2 regions of the Cryobacterium arcticum genome follow, and region 1 is predicted to be linked to the other one. Evidence: predicted binding sites of a transcription regulator. Region 1 holds the regulator's gene; the other holds the start of a gene.
What was found. Region 1 encodes HspR, which represses chaperone genes until heat shock. Its sites were predicted from a motif close to AAGTTGAGTCNNNNNGACTCAACTT; they were not measured.
Positions count from the first base shown of each region.

Region 2: PA27867_RS06945 (ATP-dependent Clp protease ATP-binding subunit) is a predicted target of HspR. The motif match lies at 11,635-11,659, and genes of this name have one in related genera.

Region 1 covers NZ_CP016282.1:3,872,289-3,887,900, reverse strand. The annotation lists gene dnaK (molecular chaperone DnaK) at 1-1,467, shown strand, start outside; gene PA27867_RS17660 (nucleotide exchange factor GrpE) at 1,467-2,153, shown strand; gene PA27867_RS17655 (DnaJ C-terminal domain-containing protein) at 2,146-3,159, shown strand; gene PA27867_RS17650 (heat shock protein transcriptional repressor HspR) at 3,169-3,582, shown strand; gene PA27867_RS17645 (LysR family transcriptional regulator) at 4,348-5,283, shown strand; gene PA27867_RS17640 (putative quinol monooxygenase) at 5,298-5,600, opposite strand; gene PA27867_RS17635 (aldo/keto reductase) at 5,695-6,555, opposite strand; gene PA27867_RS17630 (NAD-dependent epimerase/dehydratase family protein) at 6,584-7,585, opposite strand; gene PA27867_RS17625 (aldo/keto reductase) at 7,582-8,553, opposite strand; gene PA27867_RS17620 (hypothetical protein) at 8,670-9,641, opposite strand; gene PA27867_RS17615 (carbohydrate kinase family protein) at 9,796-10,728, opposite strand; gene PA27867_RS17610 (dihydrofolate reductase family protein) at 10,797-11,360, opposite strand; gene PA27867_RS17605 (NtaA/DmoA family FMN-dependent monooxygenase) at 11,588-12,865, shown strand; gene PA27867_RS17600 (NtaA/DmoA family FMN-dependent monooxygenase) at 12,866-14,167, shown strand; gene PA27867_RS17595 (carboxylesterase/lipase family protein) at 14,288-15,612, shown strand, end outside.
Region 2 covers NZ_CP016282.1:1,552,348-1,567,959, forward strand. The annotation lists gene PA27867_RS06880 (ATP-binding protein) at 1-2,578, shown strand, start outside; gene PA27867_RS06885 (alpha/beta fold hydrolase) at 2,624-3,472, shown strand; gene PA27867_RS06890 (VOC family protein) at 3,506-3,874, shown strand; gene PA27867_RS06895 (hypothetical protein) at 4,009-4,407, shown strand; gene PA27867_RS06900 (helix-turn-helix transcriptional regulator) at 4,401-4,667, shown strand; gene PA27867_RS06905 (NAD(P)-dependent alcohol dehydrogenase) at 4,664-5,632, shown strand; gene PA27867_RS06910 (DNA alkylation repair protein) at 5,629-6,114, opposite strand; gene PA27867_RS06915 (DinB family protein) at 6,182-6,763, shown strand; gene PA27867_RS06920 (substrate-binding domain-containing protein) at 6,908-7,903, shown strand; gene PA27867_RS06925 (ABC transporter permease) at 7,900-8,943, shown strand; gene PA27867_RS06930 (ATP-binding cassette domain-containing protein) at 8,940-9,725, shown strand; gene PA27867_RS06935 (carboxymuconolactone decarboxylase family protein) at 9,938-10,255, shown strand; gene PA27867_RS06940 (lipoprotein) at 10,289-10,888, shown strand; gene PA27867_RS06945 (ATP-dependent Clp protease ATP-binding subunit) at 11,698-14,268, shown strand; gene PA27867_RS06950 (glutamine synthetase III) at 14,343-15,612, opposite strand, start outside.

The DNA of each region.
Region 1 (15,612 bases):
GGCGAGATCGCCGGCCTCAACGTGCTGCGCATCATCAACGAGCCCACCGCGGCCGCCCTGGCCTACGGCCTGGACCGCGGTAAGGAAGACGAGCTCATCCTGGTCTTCGACCTCGGTGGCGGAACCTTCGACGTCTCCCTCCTCGAGGTGGGCAAGGACGACGAGTTCTCCACCATCCAGGTGCGTTCGACCGCCGGTGACAACCGCCTCGGCGGCGACGACTGGGACCAGCGCATCGTGGACCACCTGATCAAGAAGTTCAAGGAAACCACCGGCGTCGACGTCTCCAAGGACAAGATCGCCAAGCAGCGCCTCAAGGAAGCCGCGGAGCAGGCCAAGAAGGAACTCTCCTCGAGCATGTCCACCAGCATCCAGCTGCCCTACCTCTCCCTCACGGAGAACGGCCCGGCCAACCTCGACGAGACGCTCACCCGCGCCCAGTTCGAGAAGATGACCGAAGACCTGCTCGACCGCACCAAGAAGCCGTTCCAGGACGTCATCCGTGAGGCCGGCGTCAAGGTCGAGGACATCGCGCACGTCGTTCTCGTCGGTGGCTCCACCCGTATGCCCGCCGTGTACGAGCTCGTCAAGGCCGAGACCGGCGGCAAGGACCCGAACAAGGGTGTCAACCCCGACGAGGTCGTCGCCGTCGGCGCCGCCCTCCAGGCCGGTGTGCTGAAGGGCGAGCGCAAGGACGTTCTGCTCATCGACGTCACCCCGCTGAGCCTCGGCATCGAGACCAAGGGCGGCATCATGACGCGCCTCATCGAGCGCAACACGGCCATCCCCACCAAGCGCAGCGAAACCTTCACCACGGCCGACGACAACCAGCCGTCCGTGGCCATCCAGGTCTTCCAGGGCGAGCGCGAGTTCACCCGCGACAACAAGAACCTGGGCACCTTCGAGCTCACCGGCATCGCGCCGGCTCCGCGCGGCATCCCGCAGGTGGAGGTCACCTTCGACCTCGACGCCAACGGCATCGTGCACGTGTCCGCCAAGGACAAGGGCACCGGCAAGGAGCAGTCGATGACCATCACCGGCGGCACCGCGCTGGGCAAGGAAGACATCGAGCGCATGGTTCGCGAGGGTGAAGAGCACGCGGCAGAGGACAAGCGCCGCCGCGAGGCCGCCGAGACCCGCAACACGGCCGAGCAGCTCGCCTACTCGATCGAGAAGCTGATCAAGGAGAACGACGACAAGCTTCCCGAAGAGGTCAAGACCGAGGTGCAGGGCGACGTCGACGCTCTCAAGTCCGCTCTCGCCGGTGACGACGACGACGCGGTGAAGACCGCGTTCGACAAGCTCAACGAGAGCCAGGGCAAGCTCGGCGAGGCCATCTACGCCTCCAGCCAGGCGGATGCCGCGTCCGGCGCGTCCGAGAACGCTGAGCCCGCCGACGCCGGCAAGACCGACGAAGACGTTGTCGACGCCGAGGTTGTCGACGACGAGGACGAAGCGAAGAAGTAATGGGCGACTCCAAGCGCCCGGACGAGAACCGTCCCGAAGAAGAATCCGCCTCTGCTGCGGGAGCGCCCGACTCGGGCGCCCCCGCGGCGGGCGGGTCCGACGCCGCAACGGACGCGGAGGCCGAGCTGGCCGCCGCGGTCGGCGCGACCGAGGCATCCGAGGTGAAGCAGGGCGAGAGCCCTGACGCCGCGAGCGCCGAGGGCATCGAAGAGGACGAGCTGACCGTGCAGGACATCCTGGACGCGGCCACTCTCGAAGCCAACGACCCCTCGAACGAGCACCTCGCCGACCTCAAGCGGGTCACCGCCGAGTACGCGAACTATCGCAAGCGCACCGAGGCGAACCGCGAGATCGAGCGCGAGCGCGTCACCGGAGAGGTCGTCAAGGTGCTGCTGCCGGTGCTCGACGACCTGTTCCGGGCGGAGAAGCACGGCGACCTCGAGGGCGACACCGCCTTCGCGACCATCGCCGCGAAGCTGCGAGCCAGCACCGAGCGCATCGGCCTCAAGCCGTACGGTTCGGTCGGCGACGTCTTCGACCCCACCGTGCACGAGGCCATCTTCCAGCAGCCCAGCCCGGACGTCGAGGTGGAAACCGTCGGCGATGTCGTCGAGACCGGCTACTACCTCGGTTCCTCGCTGCTGCGGGTCGCCAAGGTCGTCGTGCAGGTACCGAGCGATGGCTAGCCAGGACTGGTTCGACAAGGACTTCTACAAGGTTCTCGGGGTCTCGAAAGACGTCTCCGCCGCCGACCTGAAGAAGGCGTACCGCAAGCTCGCTCGGAAGTACCACCCCGACTCCAACCCGGGTAACCCCGCAGCGGAGGCGAAGTTCAAGGAGATCAGCGAGGCCCACTCGGTGATCGGCGACCCCGAACAGCGCAAGGAGTACGACGCCGTGCGCGCCATGGGCGGTGGAGCTCGCTTCACCGCCCCTGGCCAGGGTGGCCAGCAGGGTGGGTTCGACGACGTCTTCGGCGGTATGTTCGGCGGGGGAGCCCGGCAACAGGGCTACTCCTATGAGCAGGCCGGCTTCGACGACATCCTCGGTGGCATGTTCGGCCGTGGCGGACAGGGTGCCGGCGCTGCCGGCGGCCGGTTCGGCACGCCCAGCGGCGGCTACCGCGGTTTCGGTGGCCCCAGCAAGGGCCGCGACGTCATCGCGTCCACCACGGTCGACTTCATCACGGCCACCCATGGCGATCAGATCACCCTGCAGACGCAGGAGGGTCGGCCGATCAAGGTAAAGATCCCCGCGGGCGTCGCCGACGGTCAGAAGATCAAGCTGCGCGGGCAGGGGCAACCCAGCCCGGATGGCGGCGAGCCCGGCGACATCGTGCTCACCGTGACCGTGCGCAAGCATCCGGTCTTCGAGCGTGAGGGTCTGAACCTGCGTGTGAACGTGCCCGTGACCTTTGTCGAAGCCGCCCTCGGCGCCACCATCGAGGTGCCCACCCTGGGCGGACCGCCGGTGAAGCTGCGTGTGGCACCCGGCACCCCCAGTGGTCGCGTGCTGCGGGTCAAGGGCCGCGGCGTCGTCACGCCGAAGGGCACCGGCGACCTGCTCGCCGTGGTGCAGGTGGCCGTTCCATCGCACCTCTCGAAGGACGCCGAGGAGAAGCTCCTCGCCTTCAACGAGGCCCTGCCCAAGGAGAACCCGCGCGACGAACTCATCGCCCGGGCCAAGGGATAACGAACGTCAATGGATGAGAACACCCGGGTCTTCGTGATCAGTACCGCCGCAGAGCTTGCCGGGATGCACCCGCAAACTCTGCGGCAATACGACCGCCTGGGCCTCGTCAGCCCCGACCGCACGCCGGGCCGCTCGCGCCGTTATTCCATGCGCGACGTGGCCCGGCTGCGGGAGATCGCCGACCTGGGCGCCGAGGGCGTGAGCCTGGAGGGCATCCGCCGTATTCTCGCGCTGGAGGACACCGTGCGCTCGCTGCAAAGCCGCGTCGGGGACCTCGAAGCGGCCCTGGCCGACGAGCTGCTCAACCGGCCGGGCCGCCGCGTCTTCGCGGCCGGTTCCGCCGGCGAGGTCATCTCGATGCGCGCGGGAACCCGCACCCGCCGCTCCAACCAGATCGTGATCTGGCGCCCCCTCGACAAGTAGAGACCCGATCCGGCGTGTAGTCGCGCCCTTCTCGTCGGTCGAGCTCGTCGAGACCTCGTGGGCCGGCCTGTCGTCGTGCGTCGCCTGGTTTCGACAAGCTCAACCAGCGTGTGGGTCGCGCCAGTCTCGTTGGTCGAGCTTGTCGAGACCTGGTGGCCCTGTTTGTGCTCGTTCCCGTCTCGTCGGTCGAGCTTGTCGAGACCTCGTGAGCCGACTTATCGTCGTACGTCGCCTGGTTTCGACAAGCTCAACCAGCGTGTGGGTCGCGCCAGTCGCGTCGGTCGAGCTTGTCGAGACCTGGTGACCCTGTCTGTGCTCGTTCCCGTCTCGTCGGTCGAGCTTGTCGAGACCTCGTGGGCCGGCCTGTCGTCGCAGGTCGCCTGGTTTCGACAAGCTCAACCAGCGTGTGGGTTGCGCCAGTCGCGCCAGTCCCGTCGGTCGAGCTTGTCGAGACCTGGTGACCCTGTCTGTGCTCGTTCCCGTCTCGTCGGTCGAGCTTGTCGAGACCTGGTGAGCCGGCCTGTCGTCGTACGTCACCTGGTTTCGACAAGCTCAACCAGCGTGTGGGTCGCGCCAGTCGCGTCGGTCGAGCTTGTCGGGACCTGGTGAGCCGGCCTGTCGTCGCAGGTCGCCTGGTTTCGACAAGCTCAACCAGCGTGTGGGTCGCGCCAGTCCCGTCGGTCGAGCCTGTCGAGACCTCGCGACCCAAGCTCGATCAGCGTGCCGTCTTCTGATTGCAGCCATACTCAGTCATAGACTTGCACAATGGAATTGCGCCAGCTTGAGCACTTCGTGACGGTCGCCGACGAACGTCACTTCACCCGGGCAGCCGAGTTGCTGCACATCTCCCAGTCGGGGCTCTCCGCGTCCATTCGGGCGCTCGAGATCGAGCTGGGCACCTCGCTGTTCATCCGCAGCACCCGTCGGGTCGAGCTCACGGCCGCCGGCCAGGCCCTGCTGGCGGATGCGCTGCGCACGCTCGCGAGCGCCTCCGCCGCCCAGAACGCGGTCGCCGCGGTGCGCGGCCTGATGCGCGGCCGCCTCACCGTGGGCGCCGAGCCCTGCCTGGGCTCCGTGGACCTGCCCGCCGAACTCGCCCGCTTCCGCACCGCCAACCAGGGCGTGGAGGTGCGGCTGCGCCAGGTGGGCTCGGTCGAGCTCATCGAGGGCGTGGCGAGCGGCACCACCGACGTGGCCCTGGTCGTCGTCACCGGCGACACCCCGCCCGGGGTGCGGCTGCACCGGTTGAGCAGCCAGAAGATGGTGGTGCTCTGCCACCCCGATCACCCCGTGGCGTCCCTGACCGAGGTGGACCTTGAGACCCTCCGGGCCGAGCCCCTCGTCGGATTCCAGGCCGGCTGGGGTGCCCACATGCTCGCCCGGCGGGCCTTCGCCGCGGCCGGCTTCGAGTACCGCGCGGCGCTGGAGGTCAACGACGTGCATCCGCTGCTCGAACTGGTGGGCTACAACCTCGGTGTGGCGATCGTGCCCACAAGCTTCGCGCAGAAACGGCCCGACGACCTCGTGGCCGTGCCGCTGCCGGCCAGCGTGCCCGAGTGGACCGTGGCCGTGGCCGTGGCCGACGAGCCGAGCCCGGCCGCGTCGGCGTTCCTCGAGCAACTGCTCGAAGACGTCGCCGCCGCGCGGACCGGTGCCGAGGTTCTCGGTGCAGCAGACGACCGGGTGGGCACGGCTGCCTGAGCAACCGTCGGGGGCTACAGGCCCAGCGGGATCCGCTCGGAGAAGACCGTCTTCACGGGCGGGGCCGCGAGGATCTCGCCGAGCCGGTTGACGCCCTCCGGGGTGGTGCGCCACTCGGCGTAGGCCGCGTGGTCGGCCGCGCTGGCCCAGGACTCGACGACGATCACGTGTGTCGCGTCGGCGTCGTCGACGATCACCTCGAGTCCCTCGTTGCCGGGCCAGGCGCGGGTGGCCGTCAGGGTCTCGGTGAGTACCGCCGCTGCGCGATCGAGCGCGTTCGGGTCGAGTTGCAGGGTGAGGTGAACGGTGGCGGTCATGGATGCTCCAGTTTCGGTTGTACTGACAGACAACACGGCGGCCGGAACAGAATTCCCGGCCGCCGTGCTGGTCGTGCGGTGAGCTCGGTGCGGCTCAGGCCGCGTTGAGCGCGGCCAGCTCCTCGGCCGTGAGGACGAGGTCGGCCGCCTGGGCCGAATTGCGGATGCTCTCCGGCCGGCTCGCCCCGGGGATGGGGATCACCCGGGGCGAAGCGGCCAGGTGCCAGGCCAGCGTGACGACCTGCGGGCTCACGCCGCGGGCATCCGCCACCTGCTGGAACGGGGCGAACCTGGTGCCGAGGTCGGCGGCCGACTTGATGCCGCCCAGCGGGCTCCAGGACAGGAAGGCGACCTCGAGTTCGGTGCAGAGGTCGAGCTCGGGCTGGCTGCTGCGGAACGCCGGCGAGTACTGGTTCTGCACGCTGGCGAGCCGGCCGCCGAGGATCTCGTAGGCCTCACGGATCTGCTCCGGGTTGGCGTTGGAGATGCCGGCCAGGCGGATGGCACCCTCATCGAGGAGGTCGCGGATGGCGCCGATCGAGTCGGCGTACGGCACCGCCGGGTCGGGCCGGTGGTGGTGGTAGAGGTCGATGGCGTCGCCGCCGAGCCGCTGCAGTGACGCCTTCGCGGCTTCCTTGAGGTACTCAGGCCGGCCGTCGACGTACCAGCTGCCGTCGCCGGGGCGCAGGTGCCCGCCCTTGGTGGCCACGACCACCTGCGAGGTGTCGCCACCCCAGGAGGCGAGGGCGCGGGCGATGAGCGACTCGTTGTGCCCGACCTCGTCGGCGTGCAGGTGGTACGCATCCGCCGTGTCGATCAGGGTCACGCCCTCCTCGAGGGCGGCGTGGATGGTGGCAATGGAGCGGGCCTCATCGGGTCGGCCCTCGATCGACATGGGCATGCCGCCCAGGCCGATGGAGCTCACGGTGCGATCGCCGAGCTGGCGGGTCTTCATAGGGTGTCCAATCTTGTGTAACGGATGTTCAGGAACGGGTGGAGTGCGCGCTCACGAGCCGGTCGAGGGTGGCGTTCAGCGCCGCATCCACGACCTGCTGCTCCGGATGCGCGTCGTACCAGGCGATCGCCTCGCGGAAGCCCAGGGCCACCGGGGTGGTGCAGACGAAGTCGGGCACGAGTGCCTTCACCTTGGTGTTGTCGAAGATTACCGAGTGGGAGCGGTCGCCCAGCAGAGGCCCGCTCCACTCCGGGTTCTCGGCGGCCATGGTGTCGCTGGCCACGTGCACGATCTCGGGCGCGGGGGCGCCGGCGGCGCGGGCGTACTCCGCGTAGAGGGCATCCCACGGCAGGTACTCGTCCGAGGTGATCGTGAAGCTGTCGCCCAGCGCCTGCGAGCGGCCGAACAGGCCGACCAGGGCCTTGGCGAAGTCGGTGCTGTGCGTGAGCGTCCAGAGCGAGGTGCCGTCGCCGTGCACCACCACCGGCTGCCCGGTGCGCATCCGGTGGATGTCGGTCCAGCCGTTCAGCAGCGTGATCTGGGTGCGGTCGTAGGTGTGTGAGGGGCGGATGATCGTGACCGGGAAACCCTGATCGCGGTAGGCGTCCAGCAGCACGTTTTCGCAGGCGATCTTGTCGCGGGAGTACTGCCAGTGGGGGTTGTGCAGCGGTGTGGACTCCCGGATCGGCAGCGCGGCCGGCGGCTTCTGGTACGCCGAGGCCGAGCTGATGAAGACGTACTGGCCGCATCGATCGGTGAACTGCTCGATGTCGGCCCGCACGTGCTCGGGCGTGAACGCGACGAAGTCCACGACCACGTCGAAGTGGCGCTCGCCGAGGGCGGCCCGCACCGCGGCGGCATCCCGCACGTCCGCGGTCAGCAGCTCAGCGGCGGCGGGCACGGCCTGCAGGTCGGACTGGCCCCGGTTGAGCACGGTGAGCCGGTGCCCACGGGCCACGGCCAGCTCCGCGGCGGCGGCGCTGATAACGCCGCTGCCGCCGATGAACAGAACACTCAGTGTCGCGCTCACCAGGCGTAGTCTTCCGGCGCGGTCTTGTAGCCGGGGAAGATCTCGTCGAGCCGCGTCAGCGCGGCCTGGTCGAGCTTCACGTCCACGGCGCGCAGCCCGGCCTCGAGCTGGTCCATGGTGCGCGGGCCGATGATCGGTGCGGTCACGGCCTTCTGGTGCATCAGCCAGGCCAAGCCGAGGTCGCCCGGCTCGGTGCCGAGCTCGGCGGCGAAGTCCTCGTAGGCGCCGATGGCGTCGCGGTTCTTCTCGAGCTTCTCCGCGTTGGCACCGGAGGCCCGGCGGCTGCCGTCGCGCTCCTTGCGCAGCACCCCACCGAGCAGGCCGCCCTCCAGGGGCGACCAGGGCAGGATGCCCATCCCGTTGGCCTGCGCCGCCGGGATGACCTCACGTTCGATGTCACGCTTGAGCAGGTTGTACAGCGACTGCTCGCTGACCAGCCCGGTGAAATTGCGCTTGCGGGCCTCGGCCTGGGCGGTGGCGATGTGCCAGCCGGCGAAGTTGCTGCTGCCGGCGTAGAGGATCTTGCCCTGTGCCACGGCGGTTTCCATGGCCTGCCAGATCTCGTCCCACGGGGTGTCCCGGTCCACGTGGTGGAACTGGAACAGGTCGATGTGGTCGGTCTGCAGCCGCTTCAGGCTCTCGTCGAGCGAACGACGGATGTTGAGCGCCGACAGCTTGCCGTCGTTGGGACGGTCGGACATGGTGCCGAAGACCTTCGTGGCCAGGACGGTGTCCTCGCGGCGCGCGCCACCCTGCGCGAACCAGCGGCCGAGGATGCTCTCGGTGGCGCCGCGGCTCAGCTTGGAGCCGTAGACGTTGGCGGTGTCGAAGAAGTTGATGCCCGCCGCACGGGCGGCGTCCATGATGCCGAACGAGGTGGGCTCGTCGGTCTCCGGTCCGAAGTTCATGGTGCCCAGGCAGAGACGCGAAACCGACAGGCCGGAGCGGCCGAGGTGTGTGTATTCCATACCCTCAGGCTGCTCCTCGCGCCACGTCGCTGTCCAACAGGAGAACCGGATGCAATCCAGCAGTCCGGCTTCTCAATCGGACGGATCGGGTACGACGTGGTGCTCGGGCGGGCCGGTCAGTCGGTGTCGAGGCTGCCGGATCGCGGGTGTTCGGCGGGGTGCGCGGTGGGTTGCCGGGTGGCGGTGACCGCGAGCAGGTCCAGAGACAGCCGCGGGTCCAGCCGCAGCGGCAGGTCGACGACCGACCGAATCTCCCAGCGCACGTGCAGGTTGCCGATCGAGAGCGACGGGGCCGGCAGCCCGGCAGGCGTCTCGACCGCGAAGGGCAGGTCCACCACCGTGCCGGGGGTCAGGGTTCCCGCGGGAGCCAGCGTGACGGCGGCCATCACCGCTTCGGAGTGCCGGTATCCTTCGGATTCGCTCGCGTCCGGGTTCGCCTCCTGGCCGGGCCCGCCCCAGACCTCCTCGCAGCGCACGAGCTGCACCCGTACTCCCCGGGTGGCGACGGCGTCGTGGGCACGGAGCCGCAGGACCCCGGTGAGCGGGGTGCCGGGTTCGAGCACCCGGGAGGAGAGCGCGATGAACTCGAGGGCGACGTGGCCCAGGTTCTCCCCGACCGGCGGGTGGCCGATGTCGGTGGCGCTGGTCTGGCCCCAGGACTGCACGTCGATGAGGCGCTCGCGCTTGATGATCTGCCCGCCGGCGGCCCGAAGCACGCACCGCACGGACCAGCCCACGTCGATGAGGTCGCCGCGCACGGAGGCCGGGCCGTCGCCGGGGATGTTGAGGCTGCCGGTGAGCACCCGGGACTGGCCGGCCGGGATCGCGCCGGGCGGCGGCACCGTGACCGCCGCGAGCACCTCGGTGCTGCGTTCCCGGGCGGGGAAGACGCCGCCGTAGATGTTGCCGCGGCCGTAGGTGTAGTTCACCTTGCGGATCAGCGAGATCTCGGCATGGTCGATCATCGCGGAGCGGAGCGCGGTGATCCGGATGGTGACCCCCAGCGAACTGCCTTCGATCACCACGCCATCCGAGGGGGTGAGTTCGACCGAGACTTGCACCGCGGTATCGGTTGTTGTGACCACCATGTCGCACCAGACTTCCTGTATCCCGCTGTCGGAGACCCGTAAGACGGGGACAACGTACGCACAGTAAAGCCAGGCTCTGCCCCACGTTCAAGGGGATTGACTTGCCCGGTACGGTCTGCTTCGGCAGGCCGGCGGCAGGCCGGCGGCAGGTCGGTCAGCATGCCGCGAGCTCCGCCACGGTGGGCGGGTTCGCGCCGGCGCGCGACACCGTGACCGCGGCACTGGCCAGGGCGGTCTGGCCCAGCCGGCCGAGGTCGGTCGCGTCCAGCGTGTTCTGCAGCACGGCCTCGGTGGTCCCGCCGGCGAGGATCGCGTAGAGCAGGCCCGACATGAACGAGTCGCCCGCACCGATGGTGTCGATCACGGCCACCGGATGCGCCGCCAGCTCGGCCGTGGCCCCGCCGGCGCGGAGTATCGCGCCGTCGCCGCCGCGGGTGATGGCGACCAGGGCCACCCCCGCCGCCACGTAGTCCCGTGTGATCTGGTCCAGGTCGCGGCCCGGGTACAGCCACGCGGCATCCTCGTCGCTCATCTTCACCACGTGGGCGGCGACGGCCAGCTCCTCGACGGCCCGCACCACCTCGTCGCGGCTGCCCATGATGCCCGGCCGCACATTGGGGTCGTAGCTGAGCAGGGTGCCGGCCGGGGCGCTCGTGAACGCGCTGAGCACCGCCCGGGCGCCGGGCTGCAGGATCGCGGCGATCGAACCGGTGTGGATGAGGGTGCACGGAGCCGGCAGCGACAGCTCCGGCAGCTCCCAGCGCAGGTCGAAGTCGTACGTGGCGGCACCGGTGGCGTCGAGGATGGCGGTGGCGCTGGAGGTGGCGCTCGCCGTGACCGACCCGGGCAGCAGGTCGACGCCGGCGGCGCGCAGGTGCCGGGCGATGAGGTCACCGAACGGGTCGGCGCCGATCTGGGTGACCAGGGTGGTGGGCACGCCCAGCCGGCCGAGCCCGTACGCCACATTCATCGGGCTGCCGCCGGCGTGGCTCACCGGCTCCGCGCCGGGCCGCCGCACGATGTCAATCAGGGCCTCCCCGATCACGAGGGCGCGGGTGGTGGCGGGGAACGAGTGGTCAGGCGTCATCGGCTGGTCCTGTCGGTGGTGTGCGGGGCGAGAGCCCCATTATCCCGCGGCCCGTCCGCCCGGTGCCGTCACCGGCGCACCCGGTAGCCGAGGTACACCACGCCGTTGCGGAAGGAGTACTCGTCCTTCAACTCGAGCGACAGCGACAGATGGTCGGGCAGGAACCTCGTGCCACCGCCTACGACCACGGGCGATACGAACAGCTGCACCTCGTCGACCAGCCCGGCCGCGAAGGCCTGCGCGGCCAGGTTCGGGCCGCCCACCGACAGGTTGCCGGTCGCAGTTCGCTTGAGCTCCCGCACCGCCTCCGGGTCGAAGCTGCGCTCGATGCGGGTGCGCCGGCTGGAGACCTCGGCCAGGGTGCTGGAGTAGACGATCTTGTCGGCGGCCTGCCAGATCGCGGTGTAGTCGCGCATCACGGCGGGCTGGTCGTCGTCGTTGAGGTGCATGGTCTCCCACGCCACCATCACCTCGTACAGCCGCCGGCCGTAGAGGTAGGTGCCCACCGACCGCTCCAGGTCGTTGACGAAGGTGTGCACCTCCTCGCTGGGCACGCTCCAGTCGAAGTTGCCCTTCTCGTCGGCCACGTAGCCGTCGAGTGAGGTGATGCCCGTGCAGATCAGAATGCCCATTCGTGTGCTCCTCCCGCGGTGATGCCGACCCCGGTGAGGTGCTCACCGCGGCGTGGCGCATCCATTCTGCTCGCCACTGCCTGCTCTGGCCAGCCCCGATCCGACGCCCGGCCGGGCCGGCCCGGGCGGCGCAATACAGCGGTAACCTCCGGTCACCTTTCGGGAAATGCGCCGCCACTTGAGTGGGAGAAGTCATCGAAGAAGGGCAGGGCGGGCGAATGTTCCACATGGGCTGGTTTCTCAACTACACGCTTCCGGGCTGGGGCAAGGACTGGTCGGGCGAGGCGGCCAGGGACTGGACGAGCCCCGACCTGTACATCGAACTCGCCCGCGCCATGGAGCGTGCCCGGTTCGACTACATGATGCTCGAGGACGGCGCGTTCATCCCCGACGCCTACCAGGGCACCGCCGAGTACTACCTCGCCAAGGCCAACCACGCGCCCAAACACGACCCGGCCATTCTGGTGCCGTTGATCATGCAGGCCACCCGGCACCTGGGCGTGATCATGACCATCGCCACGCCCTACTACCCGCCGTTCGCCGCGGCGCGGCTGATGGCCAGCCTCGACCACCTCTCGCACGGCCGCGCCGGCATCAACCTGGTCACCGCCCACAACGTGCGCACCGCGCAGAACTTCGGCCGGGACGTGCACTTCGAGCACGACCTGCGTTACGAGATGGCCGATGAGTGGATCGACCTGGTCAAGCAGCTCTGGGCGTCCTGGGAGCCCGACGCCGTCGTCGCCGACCACGAGGCCGGGATCTACGCCGACCACACCAAGGTGCACCCGGTGAACTTCGAGGGCCGCTTCTACAAGTCCCGCGGGCCGCTGAACACCATCCCCTCCCCGCAGGGCAGCCCGGTGGTCTGCCAGGCGGGTGGCTCCCCGGCCGGCCGGGACCTCGCGGCGAGGCACGCCGACACCGTCGTCGCATCCGTACCCGGCATCGCCGCGATGAAGGAGTACCGCGCCGACATGACCGAGCGGCTGGTGCGGTTCGGCCGGGACCCGAAGGACCTCAAGATCCTGTTCACGATCTCCCCGGTCTTCGGCGAGACCCACGACGAGGCCGTGGCCAAGAAGAAGCGCATCGACGCCACCACGGTCGAGGACGCCCTGGCCCGGCTGTCCTGGACCAGCGGCATCGACTTCTCCCAGTTCGACCTGGACGCGCCGCTGCCGACCATCAAGACGGATGCGGCGTCCTCCACCACGCTCGGCATGCTGCAGGGCTCCGACCCCACCACCACGTTGCGCCAGATCGCCGAGCGCCCGGTGCGGCTCGGGTCGCTCGAAGTGAGCGGCACCGTCGAGGAGGTGGCCGACGCGATGGAGGAGGCAATGGACGAGGTCGGCGGCGACGGCTTCCTCATCGCCGGGCAGCTGTCCCGCCGTTATATCAGCGAGGTCACTGACGGCCTGGCGCCCGTGCTGCGCCGCCGTGGGCTGATCCGCAGCGAATACACCGGGGCCACGCTCCGCGACAACCTCAGGGAGTTCTGAATGTTTCACATGGGCTGGTTCCTCGGTTTCGGATTCGGGTCGTACGGCTGGAATCAGCAGTGGTCGGGCAATGCGGCGGCGGACCTCGCCAACCCGCAGCTGTTCGTCGACCTGGCCACGTCGCTGGAGCGCGCGGGCTTCGACTACATGATGCTGGAGGACTCCTCGGTCATCCCGGACACCTTCCGCGGCACCATGGAGGAGTCGCTGCGGGCCGGCATCGTGCGGATGGACCCGATGCCGCTCATCCCGCTGCTCGCCGCGGCCACCCAGCACCTCGGGCTCGTGGCCACCGCTGCCACCACCTTCTACCCGCCGTTCCTCGCCGCCCGGCTGCTCACCACCCTCGACCATCTCAGCCACGGCCGGGTGGGCGTGAACCTGGTGACCGCCAGCCCGGATGCGGCCGCGCAGAACTACGGGCTGGCCAAGCACTACGAGCACGACCTGCGCTACCGCATGGCCGACGAGTGGGTGCAGGCGGTCACGGCGCTCTGGGACACCTGGGAGCCCGGCGCGCTCACCCTCGACGAGGAGAGCGGCATGTTCGCCGACCACACCAAGGTGCACCGCGCCGACTTCGACGGCGAGTTCTACAAGACCCGCGGGCCGCTCAACACGGTGCCGTCGCCGCAGGGGCACCCGATCATCTGCCAGGCCGGCGGGTCGCCGGCGGGCATGGACTTCGGCGCCAAGCACGCCGACACGATCCTCGCCTCGGTGGCCGGTGCCGACGGCATGAAGCGCTACCGCGACGACATCTCCCGCCGGATGATCGGCTTCGGCCGCGACCCGAAAGACGTCAAGGTGCTGTTCCTCGTGGAGCCGGTGCTCGCCGACACCGACGCCGACGCGATCGAGAAAAAGCGCCGGATGGACGCCGCGAACCAGGGCAACATCGAGGCGTCGCTGATGCGGATGTCCTACATCTCCGGCCTGGACTGGTCGAAGTTCGCCCTCAACGAGGAGATCCCCGACCTCACCGGCAAGCACAACGGCCACCAGAGCGTCGTCGACGACTTCCTTGCCGCGTCCGCGGGTAAGACCCTGCGCGAAGCTCTCGCCTCCCAGCGTCGCGGTACCTCCTCGGTGCAGTTGGTCGGCTCGCCCGACACCGTGGCCGGCCAGATGGACGAGGCCATGCAGGAGGCCGGCGGCGACGGGTTCCTGGTGGCGTTGCCGGTGACCCGCAAGAACATCACCGAGGTCTGCGACGGCCTGGCCCCGGCGCTCCGGCGCCGCGGCCTGATCCGCGAGGAGTACCTGCCGGGCACCTTCCGCGACAACCTGTTCGCGTTCTGAGCCCGGGTCCCGTGGCCGGGCACCGGGTGGCTCGCGCCGGGACGGACCGGGCCTCATCGGGCGGTCCGGTAATCTGGTCGCCGTCACGCCCCTAGCTCGCACCACTCTGGAAGGCCACCGATGGATACCGTCGACGTCAGCACCACAGCCGGGGTCGTCCGCGGCCGTCAGAGATTCGGCTCCGCGGCCTTCCTCGGTATCCCGTACGCGGCCGCGCCGGTGGGCGAGCTGCGCTTCGCGGCTCCCGTGCCGCATCCGCCGTGGCCGGGCGTGCTGGATGCCGGCAGCCCCGGTGCCACCCCGCAGCGCATCGACGGTGGCGACACCACCCTCGTGCCCGAGCCCAGCTTTCCCGGCGAGTCCACCCTGAACGTGAGCGTCTTCACGCCCGATCCGACCACCTCTGCTGAGGGGGCGGGCCTGCCGGTGCTGGTCTACATCCACGGCGGCGGCTACACCTCCGGGTCGGCCGCGAGTCCCTGGTACGACGGCGCCGGCTTCAACCGGCACGGTGTGGTCACGGTGAACGTGTCGTACCGGCTCGGCTTCGACGGCTTCGGCTGGATCGAGGATGCGCCGCTGAACCGGGGCGTGCTCGACTGGCTGCTGGCGCTCGAGTGGGTGCAGCGCAACATCCGTTTCTTCGGCGGTGACCCGGCCCGGGTCACCATCGCCGGTCAGTCCGCCGGCGGCGGGGCCGTGCTCACCCTGCTCGGCTCGCCGCGCGCGCAACCACTCTTCGCGCGGGCCATCGTCATCTCCGGCGTGGCTACCCACCTCACGCCCGACCAGGCCGAGCAGATCGGCCGGCGCGTGGCCGAGCTCGCCGGTGTGGCGCCCACCCGGGCCGGCCTCGGCGCGCTCACCGAGCAGCAGATCCTGGCGGAGCAGCCGCGGGCCACGGCCCTGCCGGCGGATGGCCCGGCCGGGCCGCTCGGCGAGATCGCTAACACCCTTGTCGGCGGGCTGCCGTTCGGCCCGGTGATCGACGGGGACCTCGTGCCGCTGGCCACCGGTGCCGCGGTGCGGGCCGGCATCGGCGCTGACAAGCCGTTGATGCTCGGCAGCACCGACCACGAGTTCAACTTCGCCATGAACGACCTCACCGACGAGCTCGCGGGCGAGGATGCCGCCGAGATGCTCGTGCGGCTCGGCGTCGCCGGTCCCGCCGCGCGCGCCTACGCCGCGGCCCATGACGGGCGCGGCACCGCCGACATCCTCGGCCAGTTCGCCTCGGACCGCGCCATCCGCGGCGTGATGCTGCAGGTCGCCGAGGCCCGCACCGCGGTCGCGGCCGACCGGGCCGCCGCCGCATCCGTCACGCTGGGCGTTGCGGCCTCGGTCGGCGTCGCCGTGGGCCGGGCAGCGGATGCCGCACCTACTTGGCTGTGGGCGTTCGCCTGGCGATCGCCCACGTTCGGCGGGGCGTTGCACTGCCTCGACCT
Region 2 (15,612 bases), 1.9 Mb from region 1:
CGAGAAGGCCGACCTGATCGACCGGTTCGGGGTGCACCGCGAGGGCGACACCCCGTTCGTGCTCTGGCAGCTGCTCACCGAGCACGGCCTGCTCGACGCCGCCGCCGACACCAACCGCGCCCGCCGGCGCGAGAACCAGGCCGCCTTCAGCGCCGCCCGGGATGCCGAAACCGAGCTGAAGGGCCGGGTCGCCGACCTGCAGCACCAGCAGCGCGACAACGGCGGCGACGTCCTCGCCGGCCTGCAGAACGAACTCGACGTGCTCACCGCCCGCCGCGACGACGTCGCCGCCGAACGCGCCCGGTTCGGCGACCGGATCAGCCTGGTCGACGCGACCATCGATTCGGCCGACGACTTCGCCGCCGCCCAGCTGCGCGCCGAGGAGTTCGTGGCCGGCTTCGCCGCGACCGAGCAGGAGCTCGACCTCGAACGGGTGGGCCTGCAGCGCACCGCGTACCCGATCGAAGAGAAGATCCGCACCCTCAAGCAGGAGCACGGCTTCCTCACCGGCCGCGCCAGTCTGGTGCCGCAGCACCTGCACAACGCCCGCCTGATGATCGCCGAGGCCGCGGGCATCCCCGCCGACGAGCTGCCGTTCGTGGCCGAGCTCATCGACATCGCGCCCGGGGAAGACGCCTGGCGCCAGGCCGCCGAGGTCACCCTCTCATCGGTCGTGCGGGTGCTGCTCGTCGACGAGACCCGACTGCGCGCGCTCGGTGAGGCCATCGACCCGCTGCACATCCCGGTGCGCATCCACTTCGAGGGTGTCGCCCTGCACCCGCACCAGGAGGTGCGACCCGACCCGCGGTACGTCTCCGGCAAGCTCGTCTTCAAGGACTCGCCGTTCAGCCGCTGGGTGCAGGACCGCGTGCAGGCTCCCGCCATCGACGCGCTCTGCGTGGCCGGACCGGCCGAGCTGGCCGGGGACGGTTCCCGGGTCACTCAGAGCGGGCAGATCCGCAACGGCAAGCGCGGCGCGCACGGCTGGAACAAGGACCAGCGTTCCATCATCGGCTTCTCCAGCGGGGTGCGCCTGGCCGAGATCACCGACGAACTGGCCGCGCTCAAGGCGCGTGCCGACGACCTGGCCCAGCAGGCCTCCACCATGGCGGGCCGCATCATGACGCTCCGCCGGTTGAAGGATGCCCATCAGCACCTGATCGACACCGTCTGGGCGACCATCGACGTGGCCGGGGCCCAGGCCCGGATCGGCGCCAAGGAAGCCGAGCGGGAACGCCTGCTCGCCGGCAGCGATGTCTTGCGCGGGTTGCAGGACGAGGAGGCGCGCCTGTCGAGCGAGCTGGAGGACACCCAGAAGCGCAAGCACGAGACCGAGCGGGCGGCCGCCGAACTCGGCGACGAGCACGCCGCGATCGTGGACCGCCAGGACATCGTCAACGTGCGGCTCGAGCGCATCCAGGCCGACGAGACCGTCACCCTGACCGACGAGCACTCCGCCCACCTGGACGCGCAGTTCGCGGCAGTGGGCGACAGCGCCGACCTCGCCAGCTTCGCCGGCGGGGTGAAGCGGCTGCGCGAGCGTCTCACCGAGCAGTCGAGCCAGGACCGCGAGACCGCCCGCAACGCCAGGGACACCCTGATCGGGATCTTCGAGACCTTCCAGAGCCGGTGGCCCGACCCGAACATCGGCGTGGGGATGGAGTCGTACTCCAGCTACAACGACATTCTCGACGCCGTGTACACGCTGGGCCTCTACGAGCGCCGGCAGGAGTGGAAGCGTCGCCTCTCCGCGTGGAGCGGCCAGGACCTGGTGCCGCTCGTCGGCGCGTTCACCACATCGATCGAGGAGATCGAGGACCGCCTGCGGCCCATCAACGAGATCCTCAGGACCCTGCCGTTCGGCGCCGGTCGGGACCGTCTGCAGATTTCCCTGCGCCGTCTGCACCGCGACGACGCCACGGCGTTCCGTAAGGAACTCAAGCTGCTCTCGTCCGGGTCGACCGAGGAATTCACCGACGAACAGACCGAGAGCCGGTTCACCCGGCTGCAGGCGTTCATGAACCTGATCCGCCGGCCAGACGACCTCGACGGCGCAGCTGCGGGGCGCGCGGGCGGCCGTTCGGCGATGAAGGGCGAGTCCGACCGCGACCTGCTGTTGGACGTGCGCCGGCACGTGGAGATCACCGCGGTGCGCACCACCCCGGACGGCGTCGAAGTGAGCACGTACTCCTCCCTCGGCGGCAAGAGCGGCGGCGAATCGCAGGAACTAGTGGCCTTCGTGGTCGGCGCCGCCCTGCGGTTCCAGCTCGGCGACGAGAGCCGCACCCGGCCGAGGTTCGCGCCCGTATTCCTCGACGAGGGGTTCGTGAAGTCCGACTCCGAGTTCGCCGGCCGGGCCGTCGCAGCGTGGAAGGGCCTCGGGTTCCAGCTGATCGTGGGGTCTCCGCTCGACAAGGTCACCGCGCTCGAGCCGTACATGGACCTGGTGCTCTCGATGACGAAGAACAGCGCCACCGGCTTCTCCTACATCACCCCGCTGATGACGCCCGAGTCGATGTCGCCCGAGCCGACCCAGGCCCCGGCCCAGTCGCGAGAGGCGGAACCGGCGCTCGGCTGAGGCGCCGCTCTGGCCGGGCGGGGCAATCCGGCTTACGCTGGCCCGATGGTGTCCGTGCACGATCTGCGACTGCCCGATGGGCGGGTGCTCAGGGTGCACGACAGCGCCGAGAGCCCCGGCGGCGACGCGGCCCGGCCCCGGCTCACGGTGCTGTGGCACCACGGTTCGCCGCAGACCGGAGCGCTGCTCGCTCCGCTGCTGACGGCTGCCGCCCAGCGGGACATCCGCCTGGTCTCGTACGGCCGGCCTAGCTACGGAGGGTCGATGCCCAGGCCCGGCCGCTCGGTTGCCTCCGCGGCGACGGATGTGGCGGCCATCGCCGACACCCTCGGCCTCGACCGGTTCGCGGTGATGGGCGCCTCGGGCGGCGGCCCGCACGCCCTGGCCTGCGCGGCACTGCTGCCCGACCGTGTGATCGGCGCCGCCTGCCTGGCCTCGCTCGCTCCCATCGACGCCGAGGACCTGGATTTCTTCGCCGGGATGGCGTCGGACGGCGCGCTGCGGTCGGCGCTGGCCGGCCGCGCCGCCCGTGAACACTACGAGGCCACAGCCGAGTTCGACCCGGCTAGCTTCGTGGAACGCGACTACGCCACGCTGGCCGGGGACTGGGCCTCATTGGGCGACGACGTGGGGGAGGCGTCGGCGGCAGGCCCGGACGGCCTCATCGACGACGACCTGGCGTTCGTGACGCCCTGGGGCTTCGACCCGGCCGCTGTAATGGTGCCCGTGCTGATCGTGCAGGGGGGCCGGGACCGGGTGGTTCCGCCCGCTCACGGAGCGTGGCTGGCCCGCACCTGCACCCAGGCCGAATTCTGGGAGTACCCGGACGACGGCCACATCTCGATCCTCGACGAGTGCCCTGCCGTTCTGGACTGGCTGCTGGCTCACTCCTGAGCTCCTGGGTGCCAAGATGGGACCACTATGGAGATGCGACTGGAATTGGTGCCGTTGCCGGCGAGTGACGTTGACCGCAGCCTGGCGTTCTACGTCGACCAGATGGGGTTTCACCTCGATCACGATGTGTCACCCGGCAACGGGATGCGCGTGGTGCAGCTGACACCACCCGGATCGGCCTGCTCCATCGTGATCGGGGTGGGCATCAGCGCTCCCGATGCCGCGCCGGTGCTGAACCTGCACCTCGTTGTGGACGATCTCGACGCCGTTCGCGCGACCCTGCTGCACAACGATGTGGACGTCTCGACGGTCAGTGACATGGGCGGCGTCCGCTACGCGTACTTCAGCGACCCGCACGGCAACAGCTGGGCACTGCAGCAGATCTCAGCCACGACATTCTGACCCACTGGGCACTGACCCACGGAGTAAAAAAAGTTTGACACGGTGTCTGCTTCGGCATACATTGTTGATGTCAATAATTCTTTACTCTTAGACGGGCGGCCCACGTGGCACACGAAGAGAAACGCGCCTGGATCATGGCTGGCGTCACGATCCTGGCGTACGGCATCTACCTGGGTCTGTTGCTCGGGGGCACCCGGACGGGACCCCTCACCGAGGTGCCGTACGCCGCACTCATGCTCTGGAGCATCGGTGGCGCCATTCTGGGCACCATCGTGCTCAATATCGGCGCGGGCCTGATCTCGCCCCGCGAGGCGACCGTGACCGACCAGCGTGACACCGAGATCCACCGGACCGGTCAGTACATCGGGCAGTCCTTCGTGATCCTCGGCGCCGTGCTGGCCCTGCTGTTCGCCCTGGCCGAGCTCGATCCGTTCTGGATCGCCAACGTGATCTACCTGGGCTTCGTGCTCTCGGCGGTCCTGGCCTCCGTGGCCCGGATCGTCGCGTACCGTCGCGGGTTCCAGTCATGGTGAAGGCCACCAGTATCACCAACAGCATCCGCGGGCTGCGATTCGAACACGGCGAGATGACCCAGGCCGACCTGGCCCGGCAGGTCGGCGTGACCCGGCAGACCATCATCGCCATCGAACAGGGCCGGTATTCGCCCTCGCTCGAGGTGGCGTTCCAGATCGCGCGGGTGTTCAATCGACCACTCGACGAGGTATTCCAGTACCCCGCCGGCCCCACGCCGCCCGCCAGCCCCGCACCGCCAACACCCGGAGGACGCTCATGAGAGCCATCGTGCAGGATCGTTACGGCTCGGCCGACGTGCTCCACCCCGCCCAGATCGACCGGCCCTCGCCCGGCGACGACGAGGTTCTCATCGCGGTGCGGGCCGCCAGTCTCAACATCGGCGACTGGCACATGATGACGGGGCTCCCCCTGCTGCTGCGCCTCGCCGCGGGGCGGCGCGGCCCGAAGAACCGGGTGCGGGGCATGGATGTCGCGGGTCGGGTCGAGGCCGTCGGCACCCAAGTCACCCGGTTCCAGCCCGGCGACGAGGTCTTCGGGGTCTGCGACGGGTCACTGGCCGAGTACGCCGTGGCCCGGGCCGGCACCCTCGAGCCCAAGCCGGCCGGCCTGAGCTTCGAACAGGCGGCCGCGGTGCCCGTCTCGGCCGTCACGGCCCTGCAGGGACTGGCTTCGGTGCGCGCGGCCGGCGCGGGGGAGCGGGTTCTCGTGATCGGCGCATCCGGCGCGGTCGGCGGCTTCGCCGTGCAGCTGGCGCACGCCTTCGACGCCCACGTCACGGGAGTCTGCAGCCCGGGCAAGGCCGACTACGTGCGCTCGCTCGGGGCAGACGTGATCGTGGACTACACGCGCGGGGACATCACCCGGTCGGGTGAGCGTTATGACCTCGTGCTCGACACTGCGGGCAACCGGTCGGTTTCGTCCCTGCGCCGGCTGCTCGCGCCACGTGGCACCCTGGTGATCGTGGGCGGCGAAGGCGGCGGCAGGCTCACCGGCGGGTTCGAACGGGCCCTCCGGGCGCTCATCCTCTCGCCCCTGGTGCCGCAGAAGCTCACCGGCCTCACGTCGGTCGTGCGGCATGGCGACCTGCACATCCTTGCGGGGCTACTCGAGAGCGGAGCGATCACCCCGGTGATCGACGGCGTCTACCCCCTCGCCGAGGCCGCCACCGCGATGCGCCGGCTCACGGATGGCAGCCCCCGCGGCAAGCTCGTGGTCACGATCTAGTCGGCGGCGGCGAGCAGCCCGGCGGCGCGGCGAAGGCTGTCGCTGGGGTCCGCGGCCCACCGGTCGAGCACCACCTGAGCGCGGCCCCTGGCCGCTCCGGTGAGGCCGGCGACGAGGGGGCGCACCACGTCGACCGCGAGAGGATCCACCAGGGCGGGCAGCCGGGCCTCGCGTAGGAACCCCTCGATGCGGGTGAGGTCGGAAGCACGCAGCATCCGCACATGGGTTTGCAGAAGCACGACGGCTGCGAGGCGTCTCTCGAACACGGGCAGGGCCCAGAGCTCGCTGCTCAGGGCCGTGATGTCGTCGTGGTCAAGGGCGGGGTAGCGCCGGCCGGCGTCGCGCACCGTGCCGCGGACCGCGCCGACGGATGCGCCGTAGAAGGCCAGGGTCCCGCCCAGGCGGGCCCGTTCGGCCTCCGCGCGTTCCCAGGAGCTCTCGCGTTGCAGGGTGGCGTCCACGAACTCGCCCGCTGCAGTCATGGTTCTATTCTCCCTGCCTGTTCTCCCTGACTGTCGCGCAGCGCGGTGATCTGGAAGGCTGGAGCGCATGACCGAAGACGCTTACGCCGGAGACCTGCGCCGTTATCTCCAGGAGGCCAGGGAGGCCCTGGTCTTCAAGCTCGACGGGCTCAGCCCCTACGACATGCGCCGGCCCCTGGTGCCGACCGGCACCAACCTGCTGGGTCTGGTGAAGCACATGGCCGGCGTGGAGGCCGGATACCTCGGCGCGACCTTCGGCCGGCCGTTCCCCGAGCCGATGCCGTGGATGGACGACGGCGCCGAGGACAACGCCGACATGTGGGCCACCCTCGACGAAACGCGGGACGGCCTGGTGGACCTGTACCGGCGGGTGTGGGCGCACTCCGACGCCACCATCGCCGACGTGCCGCTGCACGGAACCGGCCGGGTGGCGTGGTGGCCGGCCGAGCGCAACACGGTGACCCTTCACCGCATCCTGGTGCACCTGATCAGCGAGACTCACCGGCACGCCGGTCATGCCGACATCGTGCGCGAGCTGATCGACGGGGCGGCCGGGCTGCGTGCCCTCAACGACAACCTGCCGTCGGGCGGCCCTGCGTGGTGGGCAGATTACCGGGCCGGTCTGGAGCAGACCGCCCGTCAGGCTTGACGCCCCGGCTGTGACCTGCGCCGCCCGCGGCCTAAAGTGGACTGCGCCCCGTAACGACGCCCCTCAACGCAAACACCCGGACTCTCCCCAGGGGAACACTCCGGTAGACCGCACCGCCAGCACACACCGAAGGACGAAAGCACCGTGTCGAGAATCCCTGCCCGCTGGGCCCGCTCCGGCGCGGCTGCCGCCCTCGCCCTGCTCACCGTCACCGGTCTCGCCGCCTGCACCGGGCAGCCGATCACGTCCGCGGGGACGGCCGGTGCCGCCGCCGGCGCATCCGACCGCACCTACGCCCTCGTGGTGCACTCCGTTCCGGGCGACGCGTTCTGGGATGTCGTCAAGTCCGGCGCTGAGGCGGCCGGCTCGCTCTACGGGGCCACGATCACGTATCAGGGCGACCCCGATGTGCAGAAGCAGAGCCAACTGATCGAAACGGCCATCGCCGCCCAGGTCGACGGCATCATCGTGTCGATGGCCAACCCGGACGGCCTGCGCGGCGCCCTCGCGGATGCCGCCGCAGCCGACATCCCGGTGATCACCATCAACTCCGGCGCCGAGGAGTCCGCGTCGGTCGGCGCCCTCACCCACGTGGGGCAGAGCGAGTACCTGGCCGGGCAGGGGGCGGGCACCAAACTCACCGAGGCCGGCGCCGGCAAGGTCATCTGCGTCATCCACGAGGCCGGCAATGCCGGACTCGAAGACCGGTGCCGCGGCGCCGCGGACACCCTCGACGGCAGCATGACCAATCTGCAGGTCGACATCGCCAACGTCGCGGATGCCCAGAACACCATCAAGAGCGCGCTGCTGGCCGACCCCACCATCGACGGTGTCCTCACCCTCAACTCCGCGGTGGGAGTCGCCGCGGCACAGGCCGTGACCGAGGCCGGCAGCGACGCCCAGATCGGCACGTTCGATGTCTCGGCCGATGTCACCGGGCTGATCAGCGACGGCAGTATCCTCTTCGCCGTCGATCAGCAGCCCTACCTGCAGGGCTACCTGCCGGTGAGCTTCTTCGAGCTGTTCTACACGAACGGCAACGTGGTCGGCGGCAACCTGCCGGTCTACTCCGGGCCGGGCTTCGTCACCCAGGAGAACGCCGACCAGGTGGCCGGGTTCGCCGGCAACGGCACGCGATGACGCAGCTGGCCGCGCCACCCCGCCGGGACGAGAGGCTCGCCGCGACGCACCCCGTGGTGCGCCTGCTGCGCCGCCCCGAGATGGGCGCGCTGGTCGCCGCCGCCGCGATCTTCGGCTACTTCTCCCTGGCCACGACCTCGTTCCTCACCCCGGCCGGCGCAGCCACCTGGCTCTACTCGGCGTCGCTGTTCGGCATCATGGCCGTCGCCGTGGCGATGCTCATGATCGGCGGCGAGTTCGACCTGTCGGCCGGTGCCATGACCGGCACCACCGGACTGCTCGTCGGCGCCTTCACCACCCAGTGGGGGATGAACCTCTGGCTGGCCATGGTGCTCGCCCTGCTCATCGCCCTCGCGGTCGGCGCCTTCAACGGGTTCCTCGTCGTGCGTACCGGCATCCCGAGCTTCATCGTCACGCTTGGCACCTTCTTCATCCTGCAAGGCCTCAACCTCGCCGGCACCAAGCTCGTGACCGGCCAGGTCGCCATCCAGGGCATGAGCTTGGTGCCCGGCTTCGACGCCGGCAAGGTGATCTTCGGGTCGACGATCCCGGTCGCCGGACTGAACCTCAAGGTGTCGGTCTTCTGGTGGCTCGGACTCACCCTCGTCGCCAGTTGGATCCTGCTCCGCACCCGCTACGGCAACTGGATCTTCGCCATCGGCGGGGCGTTGCAGAGCGCCGTGCAGACCGGGGTTCCCGTGCGACGCACCCGGATCGGCCTGTTCATGGGCACGGCCGCGGCCGGCTGGCTCGTCGGCATGCTCTCGCTCTTCGACGTGGCGACCGTGCAGGCCACCACGGGCATCGGCCAGGAGTTCGTGTACATCATTTGCGCCGTCGTGGGCGGCTGCCTGCTCACGGGAGGCTACGGGTCCGCCGTCGGCGCGGCACTGGGCGCGCTCATCTACGGCATGATCCTGCAGGGCATCGTCTTCGCCCAGTGGGACAACAACTGGCTCAAGGCGTTCCTGGGCGGGATGCTGCTGCTCGCCGTGCTGGTCAACCTCTCGGTCCGCCGCCAGGCCGGGGTGCGCCAATGAGCACTGTGGAGACGGCCATCCTGCAGGTGCGCGGGGTGGGCAAGGTCTACGGCTCGGTCATCGCGCTCAGCGACATCTCCACCTCGGTGGCGGCGGGCGAGGTGCTCTGTGTCCTGGGCGACAACGGCGCGGGCAAGTCGACACTGCTCAAGATCCTCGCCGGAGTGCACCCGCATTCCTCGGGCGAACTCCTCCTCGACGGAACCAATGTGCGTTTCGCCGGCCCACGTCAGGCCCTCGACGCCGGGATCGCCACCGTCTACCAGGACCTGGCGATCGTGCCCCTGATGCCGGTCTGGCGCAATTTCTTCCTCGGCGCCGAGCTGAGCGCCGGCGTCGGCCCGTTCTCCCGGCTCAGGGTCGCCGAGATGCGGGCGATCACCCTGGAACAACTGGACCGGATGGGCATCGACCTGCGTGACGTCGATCAACCCATCGGCACCCTCTCCGGGGGCGAGCGGCAGTCGGTGGCGATCGCCCGCGCCATCTACTTCGGCGCCAGGGTGGTCATCCTCGACGAACCCACCTCCGCGCTCGGCGTCAAGCAGGCCGGGGTGGTGCTGCGCTACGTCGCACAGGCCCGCGACAACGGGCTCGGCGTCGTGTTCGTCACCCACAACCCGCACCACGCCTACCCGGTCGGCGACCGGTTCCTGGTGCTCAACCGCGGCGCCAGCCTGGGCGAATTCGACAAGGCCGGCATCACCATCGAGGAACTCACCCGGTTGATGGCCGGCGGCGCCGAGCTGGATTCACTGGCCCGGGAGATCGAGCGCGGCTGATCCAGGCGCCGGCCGGCGCCCATCCGGTGTCATCCGTTTCGGAGGATTCCACGGCCCGGCCATCGGCCTCGGCGACATAGGTTGCTACCGTCTGGGGCGACAGGCCGATGAGTCGCGTCTGCCGGGCGAGAGAGCTGAACCCGACAGCGTGGCTCCGGCATCGGTAGGAATCGACGACAGCAGGGCGATGCCCTGGAATTGGAGTGATACCCATGGCTAGAGGAACAACCCCGGTGCTCGATGCGGCGGCCGAGATCAACGCGGTGTCGCTGGCCCGCACCGAGCTCGACCCACGCACCCTGATGATCGCCAGGATCGCCGCCCTCGCGGCGGTCGATGCACCCGTCGCCTCGTACCTCCTCCACGTGGGACCGGCCGCGGAGGTAGGGCTGACGGTCGATGACGTCCAGGATGTTCTCGTCGCCGTGGCTCCCATCGTGGGTACCCCGCGATTGATGTCCTCGGCGCGCAAGATCGCGGAAGCCCTCGACCTGGCCATCGAGCTGGGAAGCGAAGACGACACGCAGTAGTCAGTGACCGACAACCGAGTGAGGAGCACCCCCGTGAAGAAGCCCATCGTGTTCATGGTGCTGCTGGTGCTTCTCACCGGCTGCACGGCCGGCGGCGATTCCGCGTCGCCGAGCCCGACGGCGACAGGTTCGCCGACTGCCACGGCCGGGTCCACGGCCTCCCCGCCGACCGCGGCCCAGGTGACCTGGGCGGGCACGGTCTGCAGCGACATCACCACGCTCAAGACGGATGTCCAGGGCCTGGCCGCCGCCGCGGCCACCGGTGGGGACTCGGTGGGAACGGCCATCTCCAAGCAGATGGACACGGTCTCGGCGTCGGCCACGGACCTGGTCGACACCGTGAAGTCGCCGCCGGAGAACCTGGGCGACGATCCGGAACTCCTCGCCGTGCAGGACTCGATCGACAAGGTCGACCAGTCCCTGAAGACCTTGGAGGCGAGCGCCAGCCAGGTGCAGGGCACGACGGGGGCCGCCCTTGTAGACGCGTTGGCCACAGTGGTCGGCGACACCGGAGACGTGCTCAACAGTGTCGCCGGCACCGTGCAGACCGTCACCACGGCCATCAACGACACGTCGAGCACCCTCGGCCAGGCCTTCCGGGCGGCCCCGGAGTGCGCCGACCTCACCTCCTAGCCCGCCCCCCGGTCGCGACCAATCCGCTGATCGAAACCCGTCCGCTGTGGCGACCCGTCCGCTGATCGAAACCCGTCCGCTGGTCGTGACCCATACGTTGATCGAGCTTGTCGAGATCCCGTGAGCCGAACGCGTTGGCGACGTCACTCACCGGGTCTCGACAAGCTCGACCGCCGAGGTGGGCGCGAGCGCAGACGGTCTCACCGGGTCTCGACAAGCTCGACCGCCGAGGTGGGCGCGAGCGCAGGCCGTCTCACCGGGTCTCGACGAGCTCGACCGCCGAGGTAGGCGCGAGCGCAGGCCGTCTCACGGTGTCTCGACGGGTTCGACCGACGCGAGGTCTGGGGTGGTCGTGACCCATACGTTGATCGAGCTTGTCGAGATCCCGTGCGCCGAACGCGTTGGCGACGTTACTCACAGGGTCTCGACACGCTCGACCGCCGAGGTGGGCGCGAGTGCAGGCCGTCTCACCGGGTGTCGACAAGCTCGACCGACGCGAGGCCTGGGATGGTCGTCACCCGTGCGTTGATCGAGCTTGTCGAGATCCCGTGAGCCGAACGCGTTGGCGACGTTACTCACAGGGTCTCGACAAGCTCGACCGCCGAGGTGGGCGCGAGCGCAGGCCGTCTCACCGGGTCTCGACAAGCTCGACCGCCGTTGAGGGGCTCGACCGTCGTGGTCGGCGATCTCGGCGGACTCAGGGGAGTCCCAGCTTCGGACGGGAATGAAAAACGCCCCCAGGCGTTGACTTGAGTCGAGGGCGCTCAACTTTCGGGATCCCTCCTCGTTTTGACTCCCAGGAGGTTGCATTGCCTACATACTTCGGCCCGGCCGGATCCGAGAACGGTTCCTTCGACGAGTTCCTGGCCCGCTACCTGCAGGGCCAGCGCTCCGCGCAGTCCGGTCGACCCATTGAGATCACCCGACTGCTCAGCCGGCGCACCCACGAGCTCCTCGTGCAGGCCGCGCAGTTCGCCGTCGACCACGACCACGCCCACGTCGACGCCCTGCACCTGCTGCGCGTCATGGTGGAGCAGGAACCCGCCGCGTCGGCCATCCGCCGGGCCGGTGGCGACCCGGCCGCGATCGTGACGGCCGCCGATCAGCGACTGCCGGAGTCGAGTGACCAGCAGGCCACCTCGGCGCCCGCGCTAACTCCGTCGGCCCAGCGCGCCCTGCTCGACGCCCACCAGGTCGCCCGCGCCTTCGGCTCCACCTACATCGACCCCGAGCACCTGTTCTTCGCGTTCGTCGTGAACCAGGACGCCCCGGCCGCCCAGGTGCTGGCCGCCGCCGGCGTTACCGCCGAGTCCCTGCAGGCCGGAGCCCAGCAGGCCGAGGCCGACGAGGCCCAGGCCGCAGCCGGCAACCCGGTCGGCGACGGCACCTCCGACACCCCGATGCTCGACACCTATGGCGTCGACCTCACCGAGCGCGCCCGCTCCGGCAAGCTCGACCCGGTGATCGGCCGCAGCGACGAGATCGAGCAGACCGTCGAGATCCTCTCCCGGCGCACCAAGAACAACCCGGTGCTGATCGGCGAGGCCGGCGTGGGCAAGACCGCGGTGGTCGAGGGCCTTGCGCAGGCCATCGTCGACGGCCTCGTGCCCGAGCAGTTGCGGGGCAAGCGGGTCATCGCGCTCGACCTGCCCGCCATGCTCGCCGGAACCCGTTACCGCGGCGACTTCGAGGAGCGCCTCACCAAGACCATGGATGAGATCAGCCTTCATAGCGACGAGATCATCGTGTTCCTCGACGAGCTGCACACCGTCGTCGGCGCCGGCGGCTCCGGCGAGGGCGGCATGGACGCCGGCAACATCCTCAAGCCGCGCCTGGCGCGCGGTGAGCTGCACGTCGTGGGCGCCACCACCCTGAACGAGTACCGCAAGGTCGAGAAGGACCCGGCCCTCGAACGACGCTTCCAGCCCGTGCGGGTGGGGGAACCCGGCATCGAGGATGCCGTGCAGATCCTCGCCGGCCTGCAGGAGCGGTACGCCGAGCACCACTCGGTGCGCTACACGGATGCCGCGATCCGCGCCGCCGTGGAGATGAGCGCCCGGTACATCCCCGACCGGTTCCTGCCGGACAAGGCCATCGATCTGATCGACCAGGCCGGCGCCCGGGCTCGCCTGGCTCTCGGCTCCCGCGTGGACGTCGACGGGCTGCGCGAGAAGCAGGCGGCACTCGAGTCGGCGAAGGCCGACGCGGTCGCCGCCGAGCAGTACGAGGAGGCGTCCCGCTTGCGCGACGAGGCTGAGACGATCGCGGCGACCATCGATGCGGCCGTCATCAGCCAGGGCGGCGAGGACTCCGGTCCGTCCGCCGTGGTGGACGAGGCCGAGATCGCCGCGATCATCGCCAGGGCCACCGGCATCCCGGCCAGCCGCCTCACGGCCGGTGACCGGGAGCGCCTGGCCCGGCTCGAGGACGACCTGCACGAGCGGGTCATCGGACAGGACGACGCCGTGACCGTGATCGCCAAGGCCGTGCGGCGCAACCGCACCGGCATGGGCGACGCGAACCGTCCGGTCGGCAGCTTCCTCTTCCTCGGCCCCACCGGGGTGGGAAAGACCGAACTGGCCAAGTCGCTGGCCGAGTCGCTCTTCGGCGACGAGAAGGCCATGCTGCGCTTCGATATGAGCGAGTTCAGCGAGCGTCACACCGTGAGCCGCTTGGTCGGCGCCCCTCCCGGCTACGTCGGTTACGACGAGGCCGGTCAGCTGACCGAACACGTGCGGCGGAACCCCTACTCGGTGGTGCTGCTCGACGAGATCGAGAAGGCGCACCCGGACGTGTTCAACCTGCTCCTGCAGGTGCTCGACGACGGCCGGCTCACCGATGGTCAGGGTCGCACGGTGGACTTCCGCAACACCGTGGTGATCATGACGTCGAACATCGGCTCCGAGGTGCTGGCCAGCCGCAGCGGCGCGCTCGGCTTCACCGCCGATCTGGACGGCGCCGGCAACGGCTTCGGTTCGGAGAAGGCGTTGCGCGACCGGGTGATGGCCAAGCTCCGTGAGGCGATGCGGCCCGAGTTCCTCAACCGGATCGACGAGGTCGTGCTGTTCCGCAAGCTCGAACAGACCCAGCTGCGCCGCATCGTGCGGCTCCTGCTCGGCCAGACCGAGAACCGGGTGCACGCCCAGGGCCACACCCTCACGGTGACCGACGAGGCGATCGATTGGATCGCCGAGCACGGTTACGAGCCCGAGTACGGCGCCCGGCCGCTCCGCCGGGTGATCCAGCGCGAGGTCGACGACCGGATCGCCGACCTGCTGGTGGCCTCGGCCCTCGGGACCGGCGGCATAGTCGCGGTGAGCGTGCAGGACGGCGCCCTCCGAGTGGCGGGCGAGCCGGCCCGGATGCCGCTGGCCGCCTAAACGGCACACGAGAGCCCCCAGCCGGAACCCACACGGGTTCCGGCTGGGGGCTCTGTCGTGTCCTCCGTCGAGGGCTACAGGATAAAGAGCATCTCCTGGTAGGTCGGCAGCGGCCACAGGTCGTCCGCGACGAGGTCCTCGAGCGCGTCCGCGGCCGTGCGTACGGCGGCCATGGCCGGCAGCAGCGCATCCCGGGCGTGCTCGGCCTCGGCCAGCGCCTCATGGCCGGTCTCGGCATCCAGCGCGGCCTTCAGGCCGGCCAGGGCGCTCCGCAGCTCGCCGACCGGGCCCGTCACGGCCAGGAGCGGCGCGGTGTCGGCGTCCACTCCGGCGGCCGACAGCGCCCCGACGTTGACGGCCAGCTCGGTCTGGTACCGCACGGCCGCCGGGAGGATCTGCGTGGTGCCCATTTCCAGGGTGAGGCGGGCCTCCACGCCGATCGTGAGTGCGTACTGCTCCAGGCCGATCTCGTACCGGCTGTGCATCTCCCGGTGATTGAAGACCTTGTACTTCTCGAACAGGTCCATGGCCGGCTCGGTGATGAGCTCGGGCAGGGCGTCGAGCGTGGTGCGCAGGTTCGCGAGTCCCCGCTTCTCGGCCTCGATCGGCCAGGCATCCGAGTACCCGTCGCCGTTGAACACGACGGCGCCGTGATCGGTGATGATCTGCGTGAGCAGCGACTGCACGGCCTCGTCGAAGTCGGTGCCCGCCGCGACGGCGGCCTCGAGGTCGGTGGCGATGTAGTCCAGCGACTCGGCCATGATCGTGTTGATGGTGACCATCGGGCCGCTTACGGTCTGCATCGAGCCCGGGGCGCGGAACTCGAACCGGTTGCCGGTGAACGCGAACGGGCTGGTGCGGTTGCGGTCTCCAGGATCGGTCGGCAGCACCGGGAGAGTGTCGACGCCGATGATCATGCTGCCCTTGCCCTTGGAGGAGGTGGCGGCGCCGTTCTTGATCTGTTCGAAGACATCCGCCAGCTGGTCGCCGAGGAAGATCGAGATGATCGCCGGCGGGGCCTCGTTGGCGCCGAGCCGGTGGTCGTTGGTGGCCGAGGCCACGGAGACCCGCAGGAGGCCCGCGTACTTGTGCACGGCCCGGATGACCGCGGCGCAGAAGACCAGGAACTGGGCGTTGTCGTGCGGGGTGTCGCCGGGAACGAGCAGGCTGCCCAGCTGGTTGTTGCCGAGCGAGAAGTTGACGTGCTTGCCCGACCCGTTGACGCCCTGGAACGGCTTCTCGTGGAACAGGCACTCCATGCCGTGCTTCTTGGCGATGGCCTTGAACGTCGTCATCAGCAGCTGCTGGTGGTCGGCCGCGATGTTGCCGCGTTCGAACATCGGA